Regions from separate parts of the Labrys sp. ALF-8 genome, predicted to be linked through region 2. Evidence: riboswitches for the same ligand, from Rfam matches in the RefSeq annotation. Region 2 holds a riboswitch; each other region holds the start of a gene.
What was found. A riboswitch is a leader RNA that binds a small molecule or an ion and turns the genes downstream of it on or off. The one in region 2 is predicted to bind cobalamin.
Positions count from the first base shown of each region.

Region 1 (6,770 bases), on a different replicon from region 2:
CCCTTTCGGAATCGATCAGCCCCTCGTCCATGTTGATGTCGATGATCTGGGCGCCGTTCGCCACCTGGTCGCGCGCGACCTCGAGGGCTGTGGCGTAGTCGCCCCCCGTGATGAGCTTGCGGAACCTGGCCGAGCCCGTGACATTGGTGCGCTCGCCGACATTGACGAAGGGAATGGTGGCGTCGAGCGTGAACGGTTCGAGGCCCGACAGCTTCATCTGCGGTTCGAGAGTCGGAATCGGCCGGGGCTTGTGACGTCCCACGGTTTCGGCGATGGCGCGGATATGGTCCGGCGTCGAACCGCAGCAGCCGCCGACGATGTTGACGAGTCCGTCGCGGGCGAAGCCTTCGATCTGGGCGGCCATCGCCTCCGGGCTTTCGTCATACTGCCCGAATTCGTTGGGCAGGCCGGCATTGGGGTAGGCGCAGACCAGCGTGTCGGCCACCTGCGAGATCTCGTCGAGGTGGGCCCGCATGGCATTGGCGCCCAGCGCGCAGTTGAGGCCGATGGTGAAGGGTCGCGCGTGCCGCACCGAATGCCAGAAGGCGGTTGGCGTCTGGCCGCTCAACGTGCGGCCGGAAAGGTCGGTGATGGTGCCGGAGATCATGACCGGCAGGCGCACGCCCTTCTCGTCGAAGACTTCCTCGGTCGCGAAGATGGCGGCCTTGGCATTGAGCGTATCGAAGATGGTCTCGATGAGGATGATGTCCGCCCCGCCATCGATGAGGCCGCGGACTTGTTCGGCATAGGCCAGGCGCAGATCGTCAAAGGAGACGGCACGATAGCCGGGATTGTTGACATCGGGAGAGATCGAGGCGGTCCGGTTCGTCGGCCCCAGTGCACCGGCGACGAAGCGCCGGCGGCCGTCCTGCCGCTCGGCCTTGGCTATTGCACGCCGGGCCAGGCGGGCGCCGTCGCGATTGAGTTCATAGACGGCCGCATGCATGCCGTAGTCGGCCTGCGCGATCGAGGTGGAGGAGAAGGTGTTGGTCTCGACGATATCGGCGCCGGCCATGGCGTAGGCATAGTGGATGGCCTCGATGGCCTCCGGCTGGGTCAGAGTGAGAAGGTCGTTGTTGCCCTTGAGATGGCACTCGCAGCCCGTGAAGCGTTCGCCCCGAAAGTGGCTTTCCTCAAAGCCGAGGCCCTGGATCTGCGTGCCCATGGCGCCGTCGAGGATGAGGATGCGCTCGCGTGCGGCGGCAGCGAGGGCGTTCCGGATCTCCTCGCCGCGGTCGATCGTGGGCAGGGCCGGAAACAGAGCGTCCACGGGAGCAGCCATGATCGGCTCCTATAATCGAATTATGATATCAAGATATCCTTATATGATGCTTACTTAGTGGGAAGGTCAAGGCATTCCTGGGCATCGGGTGTCAGGCTCTGGATTGGGGCGGCGGCCTTAACCACCACATCGGCTCATGCTGACGTGGTGAGGCCATCTTCCTTCTCGCGTGAGACCCATTTCCAGGAATGTCGGCTGGAGATCGCTATTCGGCGTTCCATCCGGTGCCCTGATTCGGGAGCGTCTCAGGCGTCGGCACGGCCTCGCCGTCGCCGACGTGACGGGCCCGCATGCGCGCGGACCTCATCCAGCAACTCGCACAGATAGGGCAGCAGCGGATTGTCTTCGGGAGAGGCGGTGAGGAGCTGGCACTTCAGTTCGAACGCCGCCGTCGCCAGGTTCGTTCCGGGCCGCAGGCTCAGCACCCAGCTGAAGAGCAGGGTGCGCGCCCGTTCCTCGGCCGTTTCCACCACCTCGTCCTGCGCGGACAGCAAGGCATTCACCACGAGGGCGTCCGGATTGAGAGGCTCGAAACCCGGCATCGTCAGGCCTCGATCTCGACGCGCCCGACCGGGCGGGTACAGCAGGCGAGCACGAACCCGGCCGCGATCTCCTCTTCCCGGATGCCGCCCTGATGGTTCATCACCGTCTCGCCCGAGAGGCGCTGCACCTTGCAGGTGCCGCAAAGGCCCATGGTGCAGCCGGTGGGCAGGTTGAGGCCGGCGGAACGGGCTAGCTGGAGGATGGTCTCCTGGCTGGAGGAGGGAACTTCCATGCCGGAGCGCGTAAATGCGACGCTGCCCTCGCATATCTCGTCCGCACCGATCGCGGCCGCCGCCTCGTCCGTTTCGGGCGGATGGAAACTCTCCTCGTGGTAGCGGCGCATGTCGTAGCCATTGGCTTCGAGCATGTCCTTGACCGCTGCCATGAAAGGGGCAGGCCCGCAGCAGAACACTTCACGCTCGCGAAAATCCGGCGCGATGAGACGCAGCGCGGGGGCATTGAGGCGTCCACGAAATCCCGTCCACACTTCACCCGGATCCGCTTCCTCGACGATCCAGGCGAGGCGCAGCTGCCGCATGCCGGCGGCGAGGCGTTCCAGTTCATGTCGGAAGATGATCTCGGAAGGGCGACGCGCGCAATTGACGAAGGCGATGTCGGCCGCCTTGCCCTGGTCGGCCGCAAAGCGGGTCATCGATATCATCGGCGTGATGCCGGAACCTGCCGAGATGAAGAGATATTTCTCCGCCGGATGGCGGTGGAAGGTGAACTGGCCGAGAGGCCCGTAGGCCTTCAGCCGGGCGCCGGGCTTGAGGTTGTCTAACATCCAGCGGGTGCCGATGCTGGTTGCCTGCGCCTTGGCGGTGACGCTGATGGACAGCGGGCGCGAGGGACTGGAGGAAAGCGTATAGGTACGCAACACCGGTCCATCCAGCGCCGGAATTTCCAGCGTTATGAACTGGCCCGGCTCGTAGCGGAACCAGCCCTCCTCGGAAGCGCGGAAGGTGAAGGTCGCGACGTCACGGCCTTCGCTGACGACCGAGACGCATTCGAGCTGCTGGTCCCTGTCGTTCCAGGGCTGGGTTTGGTCGAGATGCTTGAACATGGAATCCTGAGCTTTCACGCTCCCCGGAGGGAGGGGCGACACGAGGTCTCGAAGATTGGGAACGCCGCGGCGGGTTTCATCGCGGGCGATGTCGCCCGGCCGTGGATTCTAGCCCTCTCCGGACGGTGAGGGCGCCTCTGCGCTCACGCCACGCTGCGCAGGCGTACCGCGTCGCCCCCCAGAGAGGCTTCCATCGCGTTGCGGTACCATTCGACGAACTGCATCACGCCGCCCTCGTGATCCGGCGCGTAGGGGCCGGGTTCGTAGGCGGGCGAGGCGACGCCGCGCTGGTTTTCCTCGACAATCTGCCGGTCCTGGTCGTTGGTCATGGTCCAGACATGGGTGAGTTCGTCGATCGTATAGTCGACGCCCTCCACAGCATCCTTGTGGACCAGCCATTTGGTGGTGACCTGCGTCTCCCGCGGGCCGATCGGAAGAACGCGGAAGCTCACGGCGTGGTCGCCCAGCACGTGGTTCCAGGTCGTGGGATAGTGGAAGAGCAGCAGCGTACCGATATTGCCTTCCTCGATCGAGCCGCTCAGCGGCCGGCTGACGGCAGGCCGCCCCGACATCGTGTAGCTGACGGCGTTGCGAAGCAGCGGCATGCGGGCCGTGCGATACTGGCCGCTCTGCGAGATCCGGAAGAGGGAGGGCAGTCCCGCTTCCTCGCAGCGGTCCCAGTGGGCAGCGATGAGTGGATCGTCCTGTGCGCCCTGCACCCCGCTGACGGTCGGCGCTTCAGGGAAGGTGCGGCACAGTTCCGGGTGGTTGCCGGCACAGTGATAGCATTCGCGATTGTTCTCCCACACCAGCTTCCAGTTGCCCTTCTCGACGATCGTGCTTTCGAAGGCGACCTTCGCATCCTTCAGCCGGTGGGGCGCCAGATAGGGCATAGCAAGGGCGCGCAACCCCTCGAAGTCCGGTGCGTCCTTGGCGAGGCAGATCCAGACATAGCCGCCGACGGTCTCGCAATGAACGGGCTTCAGGCCATATTGCTTGGCATCGAAATCGGCGCCCATGTCGCGTGCGAACAGCAGCCGACCGTCGAGCTCGTAGGTCCATTGATGGTAGGGGCAGACGAGCTTGGCCACCGTGCCGCGCTCCGCCGAGCACAGGCGGGAGCCGCGGTGGCGGCAGGAATTGTGGAAGGCGCGGATGGATCCATCATTGGCCCTCAGCACGATGACGGGATAGTCGCCGACCTGGAGGGTGATGTAGCTCCCCGGCTTGCCTAGTTCGCAATCATGGCCGGCGAACAGCCATTCGCGATACCAGATGTGCTGCATGTCGAGATTGAAGAACTCGGGGTCGGTATAGAACTTGCCGTCCAGCGTCGTGCCGGGGCGGTGGCCGCGAAGGCGGCCGAGCATGTCCTGATGCGCATTCATGTCAAAATCCCACGTGACCATCTGTGCGTTGGATGGACAACGGTGGGATTGGAAGGCGGATGGGGTCTTTGCCTCAGGCATCGAAGTCCCATCATCCATCCGGAACGCCCGCCGCGATCCATCGGTTTGGCTTCGAGGCTGGTTTCCGGGCTCAGGAGCGGCCTTGCGGGCCTGGTCTCGGCGCCTTCCCGGATCGTTCCCGATCCAGTGGCAGTTGCCAGACCAACTCCTCTACCGTTGCGGGGGCAGCGCCGGAATTTCCGCCGGCTTCCCAATTATCCAGTCCTCCTCCCAGGCAGGACCGGCACCACGAATGAGGTCAGACTACATGGAGTCGTGGGGCGTACTAGAGGCGAAGCGACATCGGCTGGCGGGATCGGGACATTGCTGTCGGGAGAGCAAGCGCCGCCTGCACCCAGGCACGCCGGGGGCTCGCACGCGGCGAGGGGCGCATGGCTCGGCTGCATTTCCAGGAAACCGTAGGCAGCGCGAGCAATAAGGTCTAGATGATGCGCCACCATGGGCAGTTTGGAATTGCCCTGATCTCGCAATGAACCGGAGTTCCCCTCCATGCCTGCCGATTCAGCTTCGAACGCCACTTATCCTCATGTGCCCCTTTTCCCACTCGGGGTCGATGAGACGCCCTACCGAAAGCTGACGGACCAGGGCGTGCGGGTCGAGAAGATCGGCGACAGGGAGATCCTGCAGGTCGATGGCGAGGCGATGCGGCTGCTTGCCGAGCAGGCCTTCACGGACATCAACCATCTGCTGCGGCCGGGCCATCTTCAGCAACTGCGCAATATCCTCGAGGATCCCGAGGCGACGGACAATGACCGCTTCGTCGCCTACGACCTGCTGAAGAACGCCAATATCGCCGCCGGCGGCGTGCTGCCCATGTGCCAGGACACCGGCACGGCCATCGTGATGGCCAAGAAGGGCCGCAAGGTTTGGACCGACGGCGAGGACGAGGGGGCCATCGCCCAGGGCATTCGCGATGCCTATGAGAAGAAGAATCTCCGCTATTCGCAACTCGCCCCGCTCTCCATGTTCGAGGAGAAGAATACCAAGACCAACCTCCCGGCGCAGATCGACATCTCGGCCGAGGGGGAGGAAGCCTACAAGTTTCTCTTCGTCGCCAAGGGCGGCGGTTCGGCCAACAAGACCTTCCTCTACCAGGCGACGCCCTCCATCCTGTCGAAGGACCGCCTGATCGCCTTCCTGAAGGAGAAGATCCTGACGCTCGGCACGGCCGCCTGCCCGCCTTATCACCTGGCCGTGGTGATTGGGGGGACTTCTGCGGAACTGACCCTCAAGGCCGTCAAGCTCGCTTCGGCGCGCTACCTCGATACCCTGCCCACGCAGGGGTCCGAACTCGGACATGCCTTCCGCGACCTCGAACTGGAGCAGGAGGTGCACAGGCTCACCCAGTCGCTGGGCGTGGGTGCACAGTTTGGCGGCAAATATTTCTGCCACGACGTGCGGGTCATCCGCCTGCCGCGCCACGGGGCGAGCCTGCCCATCGGCCTCGGCGTTTCCTGCTCCGCGGACCGGCAGGCGATGGGCAAGATCACGCGGGACGGCATCTTCCTGGAGGAACTCGAGCATAACCCCGCTCGCTTCCTGCCCGAGATCGACGAGAGCAAGCTGGGGGGAGCGGTGGTCAAGATCGACCTCAACCAGCCCATGCCGAAGATCCTGGAGACGCTGTCGCAATATCCGGTGAAGACTCGCGTGTCGCTCACCGGGCCGATCATCGTGGCGCGCGATCTCGCCCACGCCAAATTGCGCGAGCGCCTGGAAGCGGGGGGAGGGCTGCCCGACTACATCAAGAATCACCCCGTCTACTATGCCGGCCCGGCGAAGACGCCGGTGGGCTACGCCTCGGGTTCCTTCGGTCCCACGACGGCAGGGCGCATGGATAGCTACGTCGATCAGTTCCAGGCGGCGGGCGGCTCGATGATCATGCTCGCCAAGGGCAACCGCTCCGCGCAGGTGCGCGAAGCCTGCGCCAAGCATGGTGGCTTCTACCTCGGCTCGATCGGCGGTCCGGCGGCGCGCCTGGCCCAGGACTGCATCAAGAAGGTCGAGGTGCTCGAATATCCCGAACTCGGCATGGAGGCCGTCTGGCGCATCGAGGTCGAGGACTTCCCCGCCTTCATCGTGATCGACGACAAGGGCAACGACTTCTTCAAGGAGCTCAATCTGGGCTGAACCGAAGCCGTTTCCGGCTGGCAGGAGACCCCTTCCGCATGCGGAGGGGGTTTTCTTTTGTCGGTGGGCGATGTGTCCCTTCAGTCAGGCGACGACCGGGCACGACCTTCGCCCGATCGTCACAATGGATGTCTATAAGGGTGAACGTATTCGACTTTGCTACTTATAGTATATGTTGCATGTGTTATATATGCCACAGGCGTTGGCGAAGCGTAAATGTGTCAGAAGCATGACATAGCTTGTCATTGTTATCTATCGCCCAATGTAAGAGACCTCTCATATC
Region 1 is NZ_AP048538.1:1,708,375-1,715,144, reverse strand. It holds gene metH (methionine synthase) at 1-1,282, opposite strand, end outside; gene AC6H34_RS28185 (hypothetical protein) at 1,528-1,824, opposite strand; gene AC6H34_RS28180 (FAD-binding oxidoreductase) at 1,827-2,888, opposite strand; gene AC6H34_RS28175 (aromatic ring-hydroxylating oxygenase subunit alpha) at 3,032-4,276, opposite strand; cobalamin riboswitch at 4,396-4,603, opposite strand; gene AC6H34_RS28170 (fumarate hydratase) at 4,847-6,487, shown strand.
Region 1: linked by a shared signal. The riboswitch ahead of AC6H34_RS28175 (aromatic ring-hydroxylating oxygenase subunit alpha) and the one ahead of AC6H34_RS15075 (DUF1636 family protein) in region 2 are both predicted to bind cobalamin.

Region 2 (6,770 bases):
GCGCCCGACAGCCCCGCTTCGCGCAAGGGCGGCGTGAGATGACCGATGGTCACGGCTCCCAGCCGGCGCTTGGCCTGCGCCGCTTCGCCGGGATTGTTGACGATGAAGGGATAGAGCACCGGCAGGTGACCCGCCGCGAGTTCGGGAAAACACCTCGCCGAGAGGGCCGCCGCCTTTCCGGGCAACCATTCCAGCGTGCCGTGCGTACCAAGATGGATCATGGCATCGATGCCGAAACTCTCTCGGAGCCAGAGATAGAAGGCGAGATAGGCGTGGCGCGGCGGCAGGTCGGGCGAATGATGATCGCCCTTCCGGTCGAGCGCCGAGCCCCGGTCCGGCTGGATCGCGACGGCGACATGGCCGCAGGCGAGGCACGCGAAGGCGAAGGCCCCGTCATTGCAGAGAGGATCGGCGGCGGGTTCTCCCCAGTGGGCAAGGAGCTTCTCGCGAATGGAGGGCGGCAGGGTTTGGAACCAGGCGGAATAGCGCGCGAGCGGAAGGGACAGTTCCCTCCGGCCGCGGGTCTCCGGCTGGCAATCTCCCGAAAGCCTCCACAGCAGGTCCGCCTCGTCCCTGGGCCGATCCACGACCGCGTAGCCTTCGGCCGCCAGCCGATCGAGGATCGCCAGCGTGGAAGCCGGTGCATCCAGGCCCACGGCATGGGCAATGCGGCCATCCAAGCCCGGATAGTTGGAAAGCACCAGGGCCAACCGGCGCTGGTCCCGCGGCTTGGCTGCAAGCCGGGCCCAGGCCGCCGCCTTGGCGGCGACAGCTTCGACACGCTCGCGATGCGGCTCATGCGCGAGACGCGAGAAGGCGCCATCCTGCCTTTCGGCCTTGAAGGAAATCACGCCGGCGAGCAGGCGGCCGTCGAGCTCGGGCAAGGCGACATGCATGGCGAGATCGCTTGCCGAAAGACCACGGCTGGAGCCTTCCCAGGCTTCCTCGCCGGACGACGACGTGACGACCTGCAGCACCGGACAGCCGGCAGCATCGAGCGGGGAGCTGCCATCGTCGTCGAGGGCGGAAAAGGCGGTGGCATTGAGGACGACGGCGGGCTTCGATGCGAGGAGCTGCTGTCGCATCCAGGCTGCGGTTTCGGCATCCTTGAGGGAACCGACATAGAAAGCGGTGGGTGCCAGGCCCCTGGCGCGAAGCGCTTGCGCGAGGACCGTGATGGGCGCGATGTCGTCGGAGAGAAGGATGGAGCGGTAGAAGACGATGGCGGCTGGGAGCGCGGACCTCATGTCCGCCTCTTCCTTCCCAGCGGGGCCTTCGTTTCCGGGAGCCGCACAGGAGCTTCCCGCTCCCAGCACCCCATACTTCGGCACCGCTACCGGCTCCTCCGGCTCGCCGAAATCCAGCCCGCCCAGCCTTGCCGCATACAGCAGCGACGCCCTCGCATTCGCTGCCCCCCCTTCGCGCCAGTAGCGATCCAGCCGCTCCAGCGCGGCGGCCGGAACGGTCGAGAGCGCCGCGAGCCTGCCATCGGGCCTTGCATCGCCAGGGATGAGGGCGAGCGCGATCCCATGGGTGCGCGCGGCGGATGCCAGTTCCTCGATGCCATAGCGCCAGTAGTCCATTCCGCCGAGCAACCGCACCAGGATCGCCTTCGCATGCCGCGCCGTGTTCTCGACATAGAGATCCACCGACATGGGGTGGCGCAGTTTCTGCAGCGGCGCGAGACGCAATTGATCGAGGCCGGAGGCTGCCGCCAGTGCGAGATCGCTGTCCGTAAGCGAGGCGAACACGATCTCACCGGGCGCCTGGCCCAGATCGATGGCGGCCTCACTGGCGTCGAGCGAGCGCGTATCTGCCGGCAGCAGGTGCATCAGTGCTCCAGGGTCTTGCGGATGGCTGCCTGGTCGATGCCCTTCTCGCCGATGATGACGAGACGGCTGGCGCGGGCCTCGCCAGGTGCCCAGGCACGATCGAAATGCTGGGAGAAGCGCGTGCCGACACCCTGGAGCAGGAGGCGCATCGGCTTGCCCTCGACGGCGACGAAACCCTTGATGCGCAGGATGTCGTGCGTGTCGGCGGCAGCCCTCAGCCTGGTCACCAGCGCATCGGCATCGGCCACCGCGGGCAGATCCAGCACGAAGGTATCGAAATCGTCATGGTCGTGCTCCTCCTCGTGGTCGTGGTGAGAAGGGCGTCCGTCGAGATCGCTCTCCGCAGCAGCACCGAGGCCCAGCAGCACGGCGGCGTCGATCCGCCCCTCGGAGGTGCGCACCACCTTGACGGCGCGCGGCACGGTCTTCTCGATATCCTTCTCGACGCTGTCCGCTTCGCCTGCGGACATCAGGTCGGCCTTGTTCAGCACCACGAGGTCCGCGCACAGAAGCTGGTCCTCATAGACTTCCTCCAGCGGATTGTCGTGATCGAGTGAAGCATCACCCTCGGCCTGACGCTTCAATTCCTCGGGATCGTCCGCAAACCGGCCCGCCGCGACGGCGGCGCCATCCACCACGGCGATCACGCCGTCGACCGTGACGCGGGAGCGGATCGCCGGCCAGTTGAAGGCCTTCACCAGCGGCTTCGGCAGCGCGAGGCCCGAGGTCTCGATCACGATATGCTCAGGTGCGTCGGGACGGGCGAGCAGGGTTTCCAGCGCCGGGACGAAATCATCCGCCACCGTGCAGCAGATGCAGCCATTGGCGAGTTCGACGATGGCGTCCTCCGGACAGCTTTCGATGCCGCAGGACTTGAGGATGTCACCGTCGACGCCGACGTCGCCGAATTCGTTGACGATCAGGGCGAGCCTGCGGCCATTGGCAGTGGCGAGGAGGTTGCGGATCAGCGTCGTCTTGCCGGCTCCGAGGAAGCCTGTGACGATGGTGCAGGGAACTTTGGCAGTTTCTGCCTTCATTTGCGCGGTCATTCGGCGGCTTCCTTGAGAGATGGGATGGGAGGTATGCGCGCGATCATGCTGCGCTTGAAGGGTTCGGGGCGGCCGCGCCAGGGCATCAGGCCGTCCGCCGAGTGGGCGAGGAGCCGGGCACCGGTGACGACATCGATTCCGCTCTCGGCGGTGAGATCGCCGAAGACATAGGTCCAGGTACCCGGCGCCGACAGCGCCACCGTGCAGGAACGCCGGCAGTTGCCGAGACACTCGACGGGCTGGAGTTTCATGCCGTCGGGTAGCAGGCCGGCGAGCGCACCATGCAGCCTCGCTCCCTGGCGCGGCGCCTCGGGGTCGTCACCCTCGCGACGGCAGGTCACGCAGACATGCACAAGGACTGGCAGTGGAGTTTCTTGCATCGGCCCCATTCATGCCGCCGAAACGGCTCTGGGGCGCGGGAAGCGGCAGTGGAGACGCTCCCAAAACGGAAACCGGTGGCCGCGGCGCCCCGCCCGGACCGGTGATCTCGATGCGAACGGCAGGTCTCCTGGCTCGCGGCTCACCGCGCGCTGCCGCCTTCCCGGTCACCCAGTGGCTTCATGGCAGAGCGCTCGCCGCTTACAGTTGCGGGGGCAGCCGCGGCTTTGGAGAAGGATCAAGACCCGCCCCGCACCGCATTCCCTCTTCTCTCTCGACGAGAGACCGTTCGCAGATGACATAAGGGCCGTGTGACGAAGCTTGTCAATGTTCCCGCTTCCAAAACTGCCTCAAAATCCGGCATAAAGCCCCGGCTTGATCCTGCGAGGCTACCATGGCCGACGAGACCCCTTCGCCCCCGCCGACACCCCCGACCCAGCCGGCCCCGAAGATCGATGCGACCTTCCGCAACGGCTCGGTCACGGCCATCGGCGTGGTCCTGGCCTTTTCGCTCGGCTTTCTGAACAACTGGGCTTCTCAGCCCGGCGCATGGATACCCGAGGATCTCCTCGCCGTCCTCCTCATCGCCATCGGCATCTCCTTCCAGATCTGGTCGATGGCCGGAATGCTGTCCGTGTCCTCTCTCGATGAGCCGATCTACCGCCGCATCGTACGCATCTTTCTGGTGGGGCTGACCCTGGTATCCATCGGCGTGCTGGTGGCCATCGCGGGCGATGCGCTAGGCTACAGCAGAATACTCCTCAAGCCGTGATGCCGGCCAGCGGCCCGGGTGCCGATCGCCTCGAATAGTGCTTTTGCACTTGGAATTACGGGTCTCTGCACGCCTGGTCACGATGACTCACGTCTCCGTGACCCTTCATCCGGCCGCCGTGATTGCTGCTAAGCTGGCTTTCTTGCAATCGCCCAACAGTAGGCCGACGCCGATGGGCCTGGCCTTCTGCCGTGCATAAGCCGCTGAAAGGCCTGCCCATGGTTGCCCTTACCGTCAATAATATCCCCCATCAGCTCGATATTGAGCCCGAGACTCCTCTCCTGTGGGTACTGCGCGACGAACTCGGCCTCACCGGCACGAAGTTCGGTTGCGGAATAGCCCAGTGCGGCGCCTGCACGGTGCATGTCGACGGAGCCGCAATCCGTTCCTGCCAGACGCAGGTCCGCGATGTCGAAGGATCGAAGATCACCACGATCGAAGGCCTGTCACCCGATGGCGGACATCCCGTTCAGCAAGCCTGGCTGGCCGAGGACGTGCCGCAATGCGGATATTGCCAGTCCGGGCAGATCATGGCCACTGTGGCCTTCCTGCAGGATATGCCCCACCCCAGCGACGACGACATCGACAACGGCATCACCAATATCTGCCGCTGCGGCACCTATCCCCGCATCCGCGCCGCCATCCATCGCGCCGCCGCCATGACGAAGGGATGAGATCATGAACGCCATCGACAAGAGGCTCGCGGTCCTCGATCGCCGCCGCTTCCTCGCGATCTCGCTCTCCACCGCCGGCGGCCTGATGATCGGCGGCATCATTCCCGATGCTGCCGACGCATTCGTCGTCGCCGACCAGCCCTGGGACGAGACCAGGACCGGCCGGGAAATCAACGCCTGGATCATGATCGAGCCCGACGACACCGTGATCATCCGCGTCGCCCAATCGGAAATGGGCGAGGGTATCTTCACCGCGCTGCCGATGATCGTCGCGGAAGAACTGGGCTGCGACTGGGCCAAGGTGAAGGCCGAATATGCCTCGGCCAGCCGGAACCTGCGGGAGAACAGCGTCTACAGACGCATGGGCACCGGCGGATCCGGTGCCGTGAGGCGCTCGCGCGAATTCCTGCAGGCGGCCGGCGCCAACGCCCGTGAGCGCTTGGTGCGCGCTGCGGCGGCACGCTGGAGCGTTCCGCCCGAGAGCTGCCATGCCGACGCGGGCAAGGTGCTGCACCAGGCGAGCGGCAGGAACCTGGGCTTTGGAGAACTGGCGGGGGAGGCCGCCGGCATCTCGCTGCCCAACGATCCACCGATCAAGACTCCTGACCAGTACACGCTCATCGGCAAGCCAGTGGCGCGACTCGATACTCCGCCCAAGCTCACCGGAGCCGCCAGGTTCGGCATCGACATCCGCGTGCCGGGCATGGTCTACGCCGCGGCCGCCACCTGCCCGGTCTTCGGCGGCAAGGTCAAATCCTATGACGAGAATGCTATCCGGAGCCGTCGCGGCATCATTGCAGTGGTGCCGATCGAAGGCGGCGTCGCCGTGGTGGCTGACAGGTTCTGGCGTGCCAAGGAAGCGCTGACAAATCTGCCGATCGTCTGGGACGAAGGACCCGCGGCGGAGACCACCTCCAAGCAGTTCGACGCCGATTACATCGCTGCACTGGACGGACCGGCCGTCACCGCCCTGACGAACGGCGATGTCGATGCCGGGCTCAAGGCCGGCAAGCGGGTGGATGCCCTCTACCAGGCGCCCCATCTCGCCCATGCCCCAATGGAGCCGCTCAACTGCACCGCCCATGTCACAGTGGGCAAGGTCGAGATCTGGATGGGCACGCAGAACCCGGACATGGCCCTGCAGCTGGCGGCCAAGGCGGCAGGCGTACCGCCCACGCAGGTGGAGATCCACAACTGCTTCCTCGGCGGCGGCTTCGGACGGCGAGCGGTGAACGATGAACTCGTGCAGGCCGTGACCATCTCCAAGGCCGTGGGCAAGCCCGTGAAGCTGGTGTGGACCCGGGAGGACGACATGCGGCACGACCGCTATCGCCCGCAGGCCGCGATCCGCTTCCATGCTACGCTGGGGAGCGACGGCATGCCCTTGGCGATGCATGTCCGCACCGCCGTCGGGTCGATCCAGCGCTCGCTCGGCTGGGGCAAGGTGGAGAACGGCGTAGAACCCTCCGCCGTCGAGGGATTGGCCAACATGCCCTACCGCTCGGCAGCCACGCAGGTCGACTGCATCCTCAAGAACACCCATGTGCCGGTGATGTTCTGGCGCTCCGTCGGCTCGTCGCAGAACGCCTTCGCCCTCGAAGGCTTCATCGACGAACTGGCGCAGGCGGCGGGCGTGGACGGTTACCGCTACCGGCGCAGACTTCTCGAGGGAAAGCCCGACTTTCTCGCCGTGCTCGACACGCTGGCGGAGAAGAGCGACTGGGACAGCCCCCTCCCCAAGGGATCGGGTCGCGGCATCGCCATCCACGAATCCTTCGGTACCATCGTGGGCGAAGTGGTGGAACTGACCGTCAGCCCGAAGGGCGAGGTGAAGGTCGACCGCGTGGTGGCGGCCGTCGATTGCGGCCATGTCGTCAATCCGCTCACCGTGGTGATGCAGATCGAAAGCGCCGTGGTCTACGGCCTTTCCGCCGCCCTTTTCGGCGAGATCACCATCGACAAGGGCGCAGTGGTACAAGGCAATTTCGACGATTATCAGGTCGCTCGCCTCGCCGACACGCCGAAGATCGAGACGCATCTGGTGCTGAGCGGCGGCAGCAAATGG
Region 2 is NZ_AP048537.1:3,267,501-3,274,270, reverse strand. It holds gene cobN (cobaltochelatase subunit CobN) at 1-1,832, opposite strand, end outside; gene cobW (cobalamin biosynthesis protein CobW) at 1,832-2,869, opposite strand; gene AC6H34_RS15075 (DUF1636 family protein) at 2,878-3,261, opposite strand; cobalamin riboswitch at 3,363-3,564, opposite strand; gene AC6H34_RS15070 (hypothetical protein) at 3,654-4,031, shown strand; gene AC6H34_RS15065 ((2Fe-2S)-binding protein) at 4,250-4,705, shown strand; gene AC6H34_RS15060 (xanthine dehydrogenase family protein molybdopterin-binding subunit) at 4,710-6,770, shown strand, end outside.

Region 3 (6,770 bases), 310 kb from region 2:
CCTGCGCCCGCCGGGCATGGGCGCTCTCGATGCGCTTTCCTGCGCCTGCCGCTCCTTCGACGGTCCCGAGGGGTTTCTCGGCCTTCTCGTGCAATCTCTCGATCTCCCGCGTCGCGGCCGCCGGCAACAAGGTTGGGCACCACCTTCCGTGCCCGAAACCCTGCCGCCGCTTCCTGCGGCGGAGGATGCCGGGCTGACCAAGCCCTATGAGCAGAGCGGGGCCTGGAGCTGGGTCGATCTCGATGGAGAAAAGCCTGCCGCTGCGATCGAGGATGCACCGGCGCCCGCGATCGCCGAGCTCGTGAGGCCTGGTCCACGCCAAGTGGAATCCGCGCGACCGGCACCGGCGGCATCGATCCCGGTCCGCAGCAAGGCTGTCCGCTTCACTTTCCAGACCGATGCCGGCGGGCGCTTCCTTGCGGTTTCGCCGGAGCTTGCAGGGGTATTGGGCCACGCAGCCGCCGATTGGGCTGGCCGGCGCTTCGAGGAGATCGCGGCTGCCGCAGGTCTCGCGGAAAGCACCGCGATATCGGAAGCCCTGGCCGGTCGTCGCACCTGGACGGGCCTTACGCTGCTTTGGCCGGATCGAGCCAATGGCCAGGAGATTCCGCTCACGCTGAGCGCGTCACCCACGACCGGGGTCGAGGGGCGCTTCCAGGGCTTCAAGGGGTTCGGCGTCGCAGGACTTCCCAGGCCGATATCCGTCTCCATCGAGCCGGCGCCTCGGCCGGCCGCCTCGATCGTCTGGCAGGAAGCGGATCCCGCCGACGAGGACGAGGCAGGAATTGCCGCCGCCGCAACGCCGGCCGAGCCAGTTGCGCCGCCGCCTGTCCAGCCTGCTCGCCCGGTGCAGCGGGCCGCCGAGAGCAATGTGGTGCGCCTGCCGAGCAAGGCGGGTGGCGAGCGAGGCGGGCAGGATCGTCAGAACCAGGATCGCCAGAACCAGGATCGTCACGGCCCGGACCGGCACAGCTTGACGCCGACCGAGCGCATTGCCTTCCACGAGATCGCCAAGGCCCTCGGCGCGCGGATCGAAGGAGAGCCGCGCTCCCCCAAGGCCGAGCCCGCCAGATCCGAGATTTCCAGGCCGCGCGATGCCGAGGCTCCCAGGGCCGAGACGCCCAAGGCCGAAACAATCAAGGCCGAGGCAATCAAGGCCGAGGCGCCGAAGGCCGATGGGCCTGCGCGGGCCGGCCTGCCCGAGCGGGAGCCCTTGCTGCCGCTCGACATGGACGACGAGGTCCGCTGGCGCGAGGAGGCGGCTGCTTCCGATGCGGCGGAAGCGGATACGGAGCGCTCGATCAGGCTGGGCCGCCTCGACAAGGTGCCCGTGGCGCTGATCGATCGCCTGCCGATCGGCATCTTCATCGCCCGTGGCGAGGAGTTGCAATTCGCCAACCGCACCATGCTCGAACTGCTCGGCTATCCCGATGTCGACGCAATCCGCCACGATGGTGGGCTGGACCGCGTCTTCGCCGGCGCCGCTCCTGTCGCCAATGGCGAGGAGGCTGGTTCCGGCGTGCTGCTGAAGACGGCTTCCGGCGAAACCATCACCGTGGACGGCCGCGTGCAGACCACGCATTGGGACGGCGAGAGTGCGCTGCTGATCTCGGTGCGTCGCCCGCTCGGAGAGGCCAGCACCGAGAAGCTGCGCTTTGCCGAGCGCCGCGCCGAGGAGCTCCAGGCCGTGCTCGATACCGCGACCGACGGGGTGGTGATCCTGGACCGGGAAGGGCGCATCGTCAGCATCAACCGCAGCGCGGAAGCTCTGTTCGGTTATGAACAGCGCGAGATCGTGGGCAAGGATCTGCTCCTGCTTTTTGCGCCGGAGAGCCATCGGGCTGCCTATGACTATCTGGACAGCCTGCGATCGAACGGCGTGGCGAGTCTCCTCAACGATGGCCGCGAGGTTGTCGGGCGCGTTCGGCAGGGCGGTTCCGTGCCGCTGTTCATGACGATCGGGCGGCTCGGCGACGACGGCAGGCGTTTCTGCGCCGTGCTCCGCGACGTTACCTCCTTCAAGAAGGCGGAAGGAGAACTGACGGCGGCCAAGCGGCAGGCGGAGGAGGCTTCCTCGCAGAAGTCCGACTTCCTTGCGAAGATCTCCCATGAGGTGCGCACGCCCCTCAATGCCATCATCGGCTTCGCGGAGGTGATGATGGAGGAGCGTTTCGGCCCCATGGGCAACGAGCGCTATCGTTCCTACGCCCGCGACATCCACACCTCGGGCGAGCACGTCATCAGCCTGGTCAACGATCTCCTGGATCTCTCCAAGATCGAGGCCGGCAAGCTCGACCTCACCTTTTCGAGCGTGAACCTCAACGAGGTCGTGCAGCAATCGGTGAGCCTGATGCAGCCGCAGGCAGCGCGAGATCGCATCATCATACGCATGGCCCTCACCAGCGGCCTGCCCAATGTCGTGGCCGATGGGCGCAGCATGCGCCAGATCGTGCTGAACCTCCTGTCGAACTCGATCAAGTTCACCCAGGCCGGCGGCCAGGCGATCATTTCGACCACGCTTTCCGAACGGGGGGAAGCGGTGCTGCGGGTGCGCGACACCGGTGTCGGCATGACCGAACGCGAACTTGCCATCGCCATGGAGCCGTTCCGCCAGGTGGCCTCCACGACGCTGGGAGGCACCGGCCTCGGCCTGCCGCTTACCAAGGCGCTGGTGGAAGCCAATCGTGCCACCTTCGCCATACAGTCGACGAAGAATGCGGGAACCCTGGTGGAAGTGATCTTCCCCTCGACACGCGTGCTGGCCGAGTAGGCCGGCACTTTCCGCTCTCGCTGCTCCATGCTACATCCCCGTGACCTTCGGTGCCCGCCTGGCGGGAGAATCGGGAACGCGGTTCCAAGCCGCGACGTGCCCAACGCTGTGAGGGGGACCGGTCGGGCAGATGCCACTCGCCATCGCGGGGAAGGCGTCCGGGCGGGATGATCCCGAGTCAGAAGACCGGCCGGAGGCGATAGGTTCCCGTGCGCGGACGGCGCGGGGATTGCCATCGTCAGGGGACACTCGATGGACAACAGCCAGGCCCTTGCGGCTTGCGGGCCGTTCTCTTCGGCCGAACGGGACGCCGTCTACCGTGCCATCTATACGCGGCGCGACACGCGCAGCCAGTTCAGCCCCGAGCCGGTGCCGGACGAGGTGCTCGCACGCATCCTGCTCGCGGGACACCATGCGCCGTCGGTCGGCTTCATGCAGCCCTGGAATTTCGTGGTGCTGCGCAGCCTCGCGACCCGGCGCAAGGTGCAGGCGCTGTTCCGGGAGGCCAATGAGGAAGCGGCGGCCATGTTCCCGGCGGAGCGGCAGGCGTCTTATCGCGCGCTCAAGCTGGAGGGCATCGTCGAGGCACCGGTCAATCTGTGCATCACCTGCGATCCGGATCGTGCCGGGCCGGTCGTGCTGGGGCGCACCCACGACAAGGCCATGGACAGCTATTCCACCGTCTGCGCCGTCCAGAACATCTGGCTGGCGGCGCGGGCCGAGGGGATCGGCGTAGGCTGGGTCAGTATCATCGACCCCGCCAAGCTGCGTGCCATGCTGGGTATTCCCGACCGGGTGATTCCCATTGCCTATCTCTGCCTTGGCTATGTGCATGAGGCCTATGTCCGCCCCGAACTCGAAGTGAAGGGGTGGCGCAGGCGGCTCCCGCCTGAAGATGTACTGAACTTCGAGGGCTGGGGGCAGGCTGGGGCAAATGAGCCCTTGCTCGCTTTGATGCGGCAGGGCATGGAAGACGGGCCTGTACGGCCTTCCCCCCGCGGAATGTCCTGAAAGGGCGAGTCGGGGCTGAAGGCGGCATCATGGACTTCGTGCGTAAATGGGCGGGCTGGATCGCTGCCCTTGTGCTGATGAGCCTTCTGCTGCTGCAGGTTCCGCGTGGTGTCTTCTTCCTGGCCATAGCCGCAGGCGCCGGTGGTCTTTATTGGCTCATCCGGCGCAATGGGAAGATACAGGCGCGCGATGCCGCGGGCCGGCGTGACGCTCCCGCTCGCCCCCTGAACAAGGACCCCGATTCGCCTGATCCGGGCGCGCTCGCCCGTCGGTCACTGCACCAGATCCAGGACGTACGTCTTGCCGGCGTGGTGCTGATGATCCAGCTCGTGCGCACGGGCGCTCCGCTGACGGCCGCCGAGAAGAACGTCATCTATGATCTGATGGCCGATCCCCTGGGCATCGAGGATCGCCAGGCGATGTTCGAGGCGGCTTGGCAATTGACTGATCGCGGACGTGTTTTCTCGCCCGTTGCCGACGACCTCGCACCGCTGCTCGCAAGCCATCTCACGATGGACGAGCGGCTGGAGTTCATCGGCATGCTCTCGAAGGTCGCCAACGCCGAGGGCATGGCGAGCGATTTGCAGAAGGAAGCCATCGTGCGCCTCAAGCGCCGGCTGACCACCGTACGGGCCGACGACCCACGGCCGTGATGACGAGGCTGCGCCGCCGCGTCACTCGAACACGTTCGACAGCATCCGCCGCGACATCGCGCCATCCTTGAGAGCTCGCAGGCGGTGAGCAGCAATCACGAACAGGCCGATTACCCAGCCGCCCAGCAGCGGATAGATCAGCGCCACGAAGACGAGCAGGATCGTCCGGCCGAAGGCCGCAGGGGCGAGAGCATAGTCGAGACCGAGAACGATGCCCTGGTAAACGGCCATGATCAGGAGCGCCACGAAGGTCAGTCCCAGAAGCGGCCAGCGATAGCCGTCGGTCAGGTATTTGCTGCGGCTGAGGGATTCGATGGGGCCGAGTTCCTCCGTGATGCAGACGATGCCCGACAGGACATAGGGAAAGATCAGGTAGAGGCAGAGGAGCGCCACGCCGAGCGCCGCGATGGGGGCGAGGATGCCGATCACGGCCTGCAGGAAGGCTGCAATCAGGACGAGCACGAAGGCGATGACGACATAGGCGAACACGAAGATGAGGAGCAATCCGATGGCAGGCAGCGCCCTCTTCGCGCCGGTTACGGCGGCTTCCCTGTCGGAGACAGGGGCACCGACATAGCGATCAAGGAGGATGCGGATCATTGCACAGGAACAGACGATGGAGATGACGAAGATCACGACCTCCAGCGCGATGAAGCGACCCGTGTTCTCACGGATCATCTGTTCCATGGCGGCGCCGTCCTCGGAAAATATCGATTGGGAGCCCGAGCCGAAGGCGGCGACGGCGGCGATCAGAATAGGCAGGTTGAGAAAGAAGAGCGCGAGATAGCTCTTGACGCCGGTGTTGAAGGCGTCACTCACGATCTGTCCCACGCCGAGGGAGGCGTCGCCGCTGTAATGGGGATTGGGCGATGACATCGACATGGGTGCTCCGCGCAAGGACAGTCGGGTCGGCTGATTCCTGTCCATTTGCGGGGAGTTTGGCTGGAACGCCGGATGGCGCAAGCGAAATGTCGGCGGAGGGGCGTCGCTCGGGCGGCGGATCGGCACTGGTGCTTCGAACAGAAGGCCGATGCACTGCGGCCGCTGCCTGCGTCGTCGCAGGCAGCGGACGAGCAATCCGGTCACACGATCATCTGGTAGGCGGGCAGGGTGAGGAAGTCGGCGAATTCGGGTGCCAGCGAGAGCTGTTTGAACAGCTTCACGGCATCGGGGAAACGGCCACCCGAGAAGGCGGCATCGCCGACCTCGCCGCGCACGCGCTGCATCTCTTCCTCGAACACGCCTTCGAACCATGCCGGCGTCACCGCGATGCCACCTTCCAGCGTCACGCCATATTTGACGAACTGCCAGATCTGGGCTCGCGAGATCTCGGCCGTGGCCGCATCCTCCATCAGGTTGTAGATAGGCACCGCGCCGCGCCCGCGCAGCCAAGCCTCCATATACTGGACGCCGACGCGGACATTGTCGCGCAGGCCCTCGGCGGTGCGGGTCCCCTGGTGCACTTCCAAGAGCTCGGCCTTGCCGACCTGAACGTCCTCGCGCTTCTTGTCGAGCTGGTTGGCCTGCGGCATCAGGCGGTCGAACACTTCCATCGCCACCGGCACGAGATCGGGATGGGCGACCCAGGTGCCGTCATGTCCATCGCCGGCCTCGCGCTCCTTGTCGGCCTTGACCTTGGCGAAGGCGGCCTCGTTGGCGGCCGGATTGTTCTTGATCGGGATCTGCGCCGCCATGCCGCCCATGGCGAAGGCGCCGCGCCGATGGCAGGTCTTGATCAGCAACAGGCTGTAGGCCCGCAGAAAGGCCTTGCCCATCACCACCTGGCTGCGATCCGGCAGGATATAGGCCTGGTTCTTGGCGAGCTTCTTGATGAAGGAGAAGATGTAGTCCCAGCGCCCGCAGTTGAGGCCGGCGATGTGGTCGCGCAGTTCGTAGAGGATCTCGTCCATCTCGAAGGCGGCGGGCAAGGTCTCGATCAAGATGGTCGCCTTGATGGTGCCCTTCGACACGCCGAGGCTCTCCTGGGCCAGGAGGAAGACGTCGTTCCACAGCCTTGCCTCAAGATGGCTCTCGAGCTTGGGAATATAGAAATAAGGCCCGGAACCCTGTGCGAGCTGCGCCTTTGCATTGTGGAAGAAATAGAGGCCGAAATCGAAGAGCGACCCGGACAGCGGCTCCCCGTCCAGCGTCACATGGGCTTCTTCGAGATGCCAGCCGCGAGGGCGCACGATCAGCACGGCCGGATTGGGCTTGAGCGCATAGGCCTTGCCCGTGGTGGCATCGGTGAAATCGATCTTCCCGGCCCAGCGATCCCTGAGATTGATCTGGCCGTCGAGACAGTTCGACCAGGTGGGCGAGTTTGCGTCCTCGAAGTC
Region 3 is NZ_AP048537.1:3,579,269-3,586,038, forward strand. It holds gene AC6H34_RS16440 (PAS domain-containing sensor histidine kinase) at 1-2,770, shown strand, start outside; cobalamin riboswitch at 2,802-2,979, shown strand; gene bluB (5,6-dimethylbenzimidazole synthase) at 3,023-3,781, shown strand; gene AC6H34_RS16450 (tellurite resistance TerB family protein) at 3,811-4,434, shown strand; gene AC6H34_RS16455 (hypothetical protein) at 4,456-5,316, opposite strand; gene aceB (malate synthase A) at 5,517-6,770, opposite strand, start outside.
Region 3: linked by a shared signal. The riboswitch ahead of bluB (5,6-dimethylbenzimidazole synthase) and the one ahead of AC6H34_RS15075 (DUF1636 family protein) in region 2 are both predicted to bind cobalamin.